DNA from 2 places in the Wukongibacter baidiensis genome. Region 2 is predicted to be linked to the other one. Evidence: riboswitches for the same ligand, from Rfam matches in the RefSeq annotation. Region 2 holds a riboswitch; the other holds the start of a gene.
The links. Region 2 has a riboswitch for cobalamin ahead of cobT (nicotinate-nucleotide--dimethylbenzimidazole phosphoribosyltransferase). Riboswitches for the same ligand answer to the same signal wherever they lie in the genome.
Positions count from the first base shown of each region.

Region 1: linked by a shared signal. The riboswitch ahead of R9X47_RS22270 (DUF4430 domain-containing protein) and the one ahead of cobT (nicotinate-nucleotide--dimethylbenzimidazole phosphoribosyltransferase) in region 2 are both predicted to bind cobalamin.

Region 1 covers NZ_CP138202.1:4,920,770-4,925,037, forward strand. The annotation lists gene R9X47_RS22260 (ABC transporter ATP-binding protein) at 1-1,218, shown strand, start outside; gene R9X47_RS22265 (ECF transporter S component) at 1,247-1,873, shown strand; cobalamin riboswitch at 1,966-2,176, shown strand; gene R9X47_RS22270 (DUF4430 domain-containing protein) at 2,377-3,312, shown strand; gene R9X47_RS22275 (S-layer homology domain-containing protein) at 3,323-4,268, shown strand, end outside.
Region 2 covers NZ_CP138202.1:4,367,514-4,371,781, forward strand. The annotation lists gene R9X47_RS19670 (DUF3870 domain-containing protein) at 127-459, shown strand; gene R9X47_RS19675 (CoA transferase subunit A) at 687-1,340, shown strand; gene R9X47_RS19680 (3-oxoacid CoA-transferase subunit B) at 1,343-2,002, shown strand; cobalamin riboswitch at 2,079-2,290, shown strand; gene cobT (nicotinate-nucleotide--dimethylbenzimidazole phosphoribosyltransferase) at 2,395-3,444, shown strand; gene R9X47_RS19690 (nucleobase:cation symporter-2 family protein) at 3,913-4,268, shown strand, end outside.

The sequences.
Region 1 (4,268 bases), 550 kb from region 2:
TGGGAGATAAGGGACAAAAAAACCTTTGAACTTTCAGGGGGGCAGAAACAAAAAACTGCTGTAGGTGCTACAATTGCAATGGGATATAGGTTCTTAGTATTAGATGAACCTACATCACAACTTGATCCCGTAGCAGCAGAAGAAATATTGAATATATTGAAAAGGTTAAATGAAGAATTGGGATATACTATCATTTTAATTGAGCAAAGGATAGATAGATGCTTTCATTTGGCCGATAGAGTATTATTTATGGATAAGGCGAGACTAGTTTTTGATGGAAATCCTGAGGAGTTTGCCTTTTGGTGTAATTCGAGGGATATGAAATTTTTACCCTCAATGTCAGACCTATTTGTAAAACTAGAACACGACACTATACCACTTACGGTAAAAGATGGGAGAAAAAAGCTCAAGGAATTAGGTTATTACGGAAGTAATCAAGAATTAGAAAAAAATAAAAGAGATATTTTAAATGAAAAAGAAATAATAAATATCAAAAAAGTAAGTTATACATATGAAAATGGAAAAGAGGCCCTTAAAAATTTAGATTTGAAAATTGATAAGGGAGAGATATTAGGGATAATGGGTGAGAATGGTGGAGGTAAGTCCACCTTGCTGAAAAATATATCTGGGATATTAAAGCCTACAAAAGGGAAGTTGATTGTAGGAGGCGAAGTCGGATTTCTTTCTCAAAATCCCAACGATTATTTATTCAATGATACAGTCTATGAAGAACTTAAATATACATTAGATAATAAAAACATTAAAGATGATGGTAGAATAGAAAGGGTTTTGAAGGATTTAAATATCTATAAGTATATAGATAGAAATCCAAGGGATTTAAGCGGTGGTGAAAGGCAAAGAGTTGCCCTTGCTTCTATACTAGTAATGGAACCGGATATATTGCTTTTAGATGAACCAACTAGAGGATTGGACAAGGACTTAAAGGATAGATTGGGAGAGATAGCTCTTCAGCTCAAAGGGAGAGGGAAAACTATTATAATAGTAACCCATGATGTAGAATTCTTAGGAAAGTATGCAGATAAAGTTGGCCTTATTTTTGATGGGAGTATAGCCCAGATAGGTTGTAAGTATGATGTTTTAACAACAGGTATATACTATTCAACTCAGATCAATAAACTTTTTTCTGGAAATGTTGATGGAATTCTAACTTTAGATGATGCCTTGAACTTGTTTAAGAAAGAACAGGCTGCAAGTTAATCTGGATTTAAAGAAGGTGATACTAAATATGAACTATGGCATAGTTTCATCCATAATAATTTTAGCTTCTTTTTGCTTTGTTTTTATATCCTATGAGAAAAAGAAGACTTCTGTAAAGGAAATATCCCTTATTGCAACCTTAGCAGGACTAGCAGGTGTGTCTAGGGTCCCCTTTGCTGCGCTAGCTAATGTACAGCCGACTACCTTTTTAGTAATAATTTCTGGATATGTGTTTGGACCGGGATTTGGATTTATGGTAGGGGCTATAGCAACTCTTGTTTCAAACAGCTTTTTAGGTCATGGTCCGTGGAGTCCATGGCAAATGGTGGCCTGGGGGCTTGCTGGGTTTAGTGGTGGAATGCTAAAGAAGATAATGAAAAAGCCTCATAGATTAAAATTAAGTATATTTGCTTTTGTATGGGGATTTCTATTTGGATACATCATGAATCTATGGCATTGGCTGTTTTTTGTATATCCATTAAGTTTCAAAAGTTTTATAGCTATATATATTAGATCCTTCTATTTTGATTTAATGCATGCCATTGGAAATTTTGTATTTACATACTTTTTAGGTAAGGACTTTATAAATATACTTGTAAGATTCAAGGATAGGATAAGTTACAGTGAAATACCACCTGAGAAAATAATTGAATAATTCGAGTTTAATTGTAGAAAACACTTGAAATAAAAGTGGGATATTTTATAATGAATATATAAGAACTACGTAATCAAGTTTATTACAATAAAAATTTAAAATAGTGTTATGGTTTGGGAAAAGGGTGAAATGCCCTTGCTGTAGTCGTAGCTGTAACCAGGGATGAGAGTCAAATTATGCCACTGTCCAAGAATTTTGTTAGCGAGAAGATGTTTGAGTTAATAAGGTTCTGTGAGAGGATGGGAAGGCTTGACTTAAAGATGATCTGGGAGCCAGAAGACCTATCATAGCATGATTTAATTAACCTCCGACTAGAGGGATTAAATATATATGTAATTGCGGTATAGTTTTCTTTTATATCTGAATTTATGTATATTTTTAACCTTTTCCTAATAGGAGAAGGTTTTTCTATTGAGGTTATTTCTCGAAGGGAAATGCGACTAAAGCGAAGGGGTTCTACGTTCTTGAGTTCTTACTTCATTAAATTTTGGAGGTGAAATAATATGAAAAAACTATTATTTCCATTACTGATTATTTGCATATTCACATTAGTGGGTTGCAGTGAAGAAACTGTTTTAGAAAATGCTAAGGTAAATGTAATTATCTCAAAGAATTTTGGGGATGAAGAACTAACGAGTAAAGAGATAAGTGTTTTAGAAGAGTCTAGTGTAATGGAAGTTATGGAAGGTAATTTTGATATAGAAACTGCCTATGGAGGAGGATTTATAAACGGAATTGATGGTTTGAAATCAGGTTTTACTGGAGTTAAAGATAAGAAGAAAGTTGATTGGTTCTATTATGTAAATGGGATAGTAGCTGAGGTTGGAGCAAATGAATACTACCTGGGGCCAAATGATCTTGTAATATGGGATTATCATGACTGGAGCAAAAGCATTTATCTTTCTAGCATAATTGGAGCCTATCCTTTGAATTTTATAAATGGACATGGAGAAGGAAACCTAAAAACAGAAATTCTTATAAGTCAGGATTATGAAAAAGAAGGTAATGGGTTATTTGAATTTTTGAAGGCAGAAGGTCTTGAAAGTATCGAGACAAAGGGGTTAAAGGAAGAAGAACTAGAAAATGGAGAAATAAATTCAATTGTAATTGGAACGTGGAATGAAATATCGCAGTTTGACTACATAAAAGACGTCTATGAAAATGGGAAAAAAGCTGGTCTGTTTTTTAAGCTCGGTGAAAATATAACAGCCTTAGATGCAAAAGGCGAGATTTCCAATGTATATGAAAAGGGAGCGGTAATAACTTCTATAACTAAGGAGTATGGATTAAATGGAACCCTTTGGCTAATTACTGGTAATGATGAAGCCTCTATAAAAAGGGCAACTAGACTACTTTATGAAGAACCGGAAAAGATTAAGGGAAAATTTTCTGTGATTGTAGCGGATGATGATGTAATAAGCATTCCAACAAAAAAATAGGAGGGATTATATGAAAAGGTTTATTAGTTTTGTTCTTATCTTTGTTCTATTATTTTCAAGTATATCATTTGGACTAGAACTAAAAGATACAGCAGAGTATTTGAAAAACCAGGATTTAGACGAGTGGGGAATTTTAGCCTTGTATTCAAAGGGTGAAGATGTCAAAGGAATATCATTAGAGAGAATTGATTCAAAGGTTACTACAGACTATGAGGCTTATATCATGGGAGCCTTAGCTCAAGGTAAAGATATACCTAAGGAAATCGAGATAATCAAGAATAGCCAACTAAGCAATGGGAAGTTTGCCGATTTTATAGATGCTACGGGTGAAGACTTGATAAATGCTCATGTATGGGGGATTATATCACTTTATTCAGCAGGTGTAGAAGAATTTGATAAGGAAAAGGCACTCCAGTGGTTAAAGGAAAATCAGAATGAAGACGGGGGATTTCCAGTATATACTGGGGATTCAGATTCTGATTTAGATATGACTGCTATGGGAATCGTGGCCTATAAAGCATTAGGTCTTAACAAGGAATCAGAGGAAGTGAAGAATGCTCTTAGGTTTATAGATAAAAATATAAGTAAAAGGGAAAACTGTGAAAGCCTTGCATGGAACATCATGTCAAGGATAAGCGTAGGGGAAAAAGTAGACAAAGAATTATATGATAAGCTGATGACATATAAGCTCGATGACGGATCCTTTAAGCATATAAAATCAATGACTAAAGGAAGCTATATAGCAACTTGGCATAGTCTTTTAGCTAGAGTTGACTATATGAATAAGGTATCTATATTTGATAAATTACATAATGCGAATAAATCTGTAAAATTTAAGGATTTAAGTGAAAGTGATTATGGATATGATGAAATAGTAACTCTTGTTAACAAGAATGTAGTATCAGGTTATCCAGATGGAAGCTTTAAACCGAATAATGAGGTTAAAAGATCAGAAT
Region 2 (4,268 bases):
GTACGATATGAATGATTTTAAAACAATTCATATTAGTATTGGATTTTTTTGTTTTTCTAATGATTTAGGCCTAAGGAAACTATTCAGAGATATGATTTTTAGATGTTTAAAGGAGGTGATGGTAAAATGGAGAAATATGATGAAAATGTAGTTTATTTTATCTCATATGCTAAATTACCAGCTAATACTCCGGCAGCAAATCTTCACGGAGTAGTGGGTTTTGGCCTATTTATTGACGTTGAGAAGGGAGTAATAGTGGATACCAGCTGCACTTTACTTACGGAAGAGGCAAAAATATTCTTAAAGGAAATAATCATAGGTCATGATGTTCATAGTGAAGGGATAACGCCATTAATTGAGAAGGTAAAATTGAAGTATCATGGTTATGCACAGAAGGCTATTTGTGTGATCTTGAAAGATACTTATAACAGATATTTAGAATGGAAAAAAAGTATATAGAAATTGAAATGTAGATTTATAACCCGGATTATTCATGAAAAGTTTGAAAGTGTGCAAGTAATTTTGAATTCTAAGACTTTCATCAAGTTCGAAGGCATACCCAGACGGTACGTCGAGAATTTGATGGAGGTCTTAGAATCAAAAGGACGTAGCAGAGTTTTGAATTTTTCATGAATAATCTGGGTTAATAAGTGGGTTTTATATAAAAAGAAGAGGTGATATTGGATATGAATAAAATACAAGATGTAAACGAGGCTATTTCTTTTATTAAGGATGGTATGACAGTTATGATAGCCGGGTTCATGGGAGTAGGGACTCCTCATAGTATAGTTGACAAGATGATTGAAAAGGGAATTAAAGACTTAACTATTATTTGTACTGACACTGCTAGACCAGACTTTGGGATAGGAAGGCTTATATCTAACAAAATGGCGAAGAAAGTAATAGCTTCGCACATAGGAACAAATGCAGAAACTGGTAGACAGATGAATGAAGGAGAATTAGAAGTTATATTAACTCCTCAAGGAACCTTAGCGGAGCAAATAAGAAGTGGCGGAGCAGGATTAGGAGGCTTCCTAACACCTACAGGCATTGGAACTATAGTAGAAGAAGGTAAGAAAAAACTAGAAATAGAAGGTAAAGAATATATATTAGAACTGCCACTTAGAGCTGATATTGCACTTATACAGGGTGCTAAGGTGGATAAGAAGGGTAATATCTATTATGATTTAGCGGCAAGAAACTTTAACCCATTAATGGCAACGGCAGCAGACCTTGTAATAGTTGAAGCAGATGAAATCGTCGAAGTTGGAGAAATAAACGCAAACGATGTTATGACACCGGGAATATTTGTTGACGTTATCATAGAAGGGAGTAAGTAGATATGGATAAGGCTAAAATGAAAGAGATTATAGCTAAGAGAGTAGCAAAGGAGCTTAATGACGGAGATGTTGTTAACTTAGGGATTGGTTTACCAACAATGGTAGCTAACTATATTCCCGATGGTGTAGAGGTAATACTTCAATCTGAAAATGGATTTCTAGGCATGGGCCCGGCTCCGGCAGAAGGGAATGAAATTGAAAACCTTGTAAATGCTGGAGGTATGCCTGTCACTACGGTAGCAGGAGCAGCCTTTTTCGATAGCGCAGCTTCCTTTGGTATAATCAGAGGTGGTCATGTTGATGCGACGGTGCTTGGGGCATTACAGGTAGATGGAGAAGGAAACTTAGCCAACTGGATGATTCCAGGGAAAATGGTGCCAGGTATGGGTGGCGCTATGGATCTAGTTGTAGGAGCAAAAAATGTTATAGTTGCAATGACCCATACGGCAAAGGGAAATGCCAAAATATTAGAGAAATGTACCCTTCCTCTGACTGCAAAGGGACAGGTTAATTTAATAGTTACTGAAATGGGAGTGATGGAGGTAACTGATAAAGGCTTAGTATTAAAAGAAATAAATTCTGAGTTTACAGTTGAAGAGATTCAGGCTGTGACTGAAGCAGAGTTAATAATCCCCCAGGATTTAAAGAAAATGAATTTGTAGAAAATTCTAAGAAGACTGTTGCAGAAGTTTCTGGTTTCATATAAAATTAAAGTAATTAAGATATAAGTGAATATGGAAAATGTAAAGAAATTTAGGTGCCTTACTTCTATTTTATTTGAAATAATGAAAGAATTAAGGAGAATAGGGAATGAAGTTAAAATCTTCAGCGGACCCACCACTGTAATGGGGAGCCTTTAGACATGATGCCACTGTTTTATACTTAAGACGGGAAGGCGTTTAAGGGTATCGATCCAAAGCCAGGAGACCTGCCTATAATTTGATGATACATGAATGACGGTAAAGTTCATGGTTTGTTTACTATGTAAGCAAACTATGGACTTTTTATTTTTTGCTAATAAAGGATGAGTGTGGAGATAAGGGAGGATTATAAAATGGAACTATTGAGACAAACTTTGGAGAAAATTGGTCCACTTGATGATGAAACTATGGAAAGATCTAGAACTAGAGTTGATAATCTAATAAAACCTAAGGGAAGTCTTGGGAAATTAGAAGAAATAGTTGTGAGGTTATCGGGGATTACTGGAGAGTTATTCCCAAAGGTGGATAATAAAGCCGTAATAGTTATGGCAGGCGATCATGGCGTGTATGAAGAGGGGGTGGCGCCTGATCCTCAAATACTTACAGCAGTTCAAGCTTGTAACTTTCCTAAAGGCATAACGGGAGTATGCGCCTTGGCTAAGCAAGCTAAAGCAGATGTAATTACTGTTGATGTCGGTGTGGCATCAGATCTAAATGAACCGAGGGTTATTAATAGGAAAATAAAATATGGAACTGATAATATGGCCAAGGGACCTGCCATGACAAGGGAGGATGCGATAAAAGCCTTGGAAGTCGGTATTGAAATAGCCGATGATGAGATAAAAAAAGGTAGGAATCTTCTTACTACTGGAGAAATGGGGATAGGAAATACTACTCCGAGTGCTGCTATAGTATCGGTTTTAGGAGGGTATGATCCCCATGAGATTGCTGGAAGGGGAGCGGGATTGCCGGTAGAAAGACTAGTTCATAAGGCAAATGTAATCAAAAAGGCTATTGAAACTAATAAACCGGATATGAAGGATGGAATAGATGTTTTATCCAAGGTAGGTGGATTTGAAATCGGTGCTATGGCCGGGGTTATGCTTGCGGGAGCTGGTAATAGAGTGCCTGTGGTGGTGGATGGCTTTATAGCCACAGCAGCTGCATTGATTGCTTGCACCATAGAGCCAAAGGTAAAAAACTACTTGTTTGCTTCCCATGTCTCTATGGAAAAGGGTGCAGCTAAAGCTTCAGAACTTCTAGGGCTAGAGCCAATGTTAAATATGGGTATGAGATTAGGAGAAGGTACTGGGGCTGTTCTGACATTTAACATAATTGAGTCTGCTGTCTATATGAATAGGGAAATGATTACCTTTGAAGAGGCAGGAATAATAAGAAATTGATAATAATCAGTGGTTATAGTTCAATTTTATCGAGTTGCTATAAAAAGTGTTACATTTATAGTAACTCTTTTTTTGATAAATTGTATATATTTAACAAATTATAAAAAACATACAATGATTAGAGGGAGGGACAATTTCCTTAAAAAAATCTTTGTATAATATTTACATATATGCAAGACAATAAAACAATTTATATAGATAAAAATGAGGTTATAGACAGAAAAAAATAAGAAAACATTGTCATTGTATTAACAATGTCCATTTGGCTGTAAGGTTATTTATGAAATAACCATAAAGGGAAAAAAATAAAAATATAGAAAACAATGAATAGTTTGATTTTTATAAAAATATTAAAACTAAAAAAAGGTGGTGGATGAAATAGTTTAAACTTGATAATCAGAGTTAATGAGTTTTGCCTTTGATTGGATTTTCTTTACAAAATAATCTCAAACAATAGGGGGAAAGAAAATGGAAGATAGCAGAAAGATTAAATCTAGCTCGGAAATTATTTATAAGATTGATGACAAACCACCTATTCAGATTAGTATTCTTTTGGCATTTCAACATATCATGGCGGCTTTTGGAGGTATAGTTGCGGTACCTTTAGTGGTAGGTGGGGTATTAGGCTTGCCGATAAATGATTTGGCCTTTCTTGTTAGTGCAGCGTTATTTGCTGCAGGAATTGCTACATTTATCCAAGCTAAGGGTATTGGAAAAGTAGGAGCAAGAGTTGCTTGCGTAATGGGAACTGACTTTACCTTTGTTGGACCTTCTATAGCTGTTGGATCAACAATGGGTCTACCAGGAATATTTGGAGCAACGAT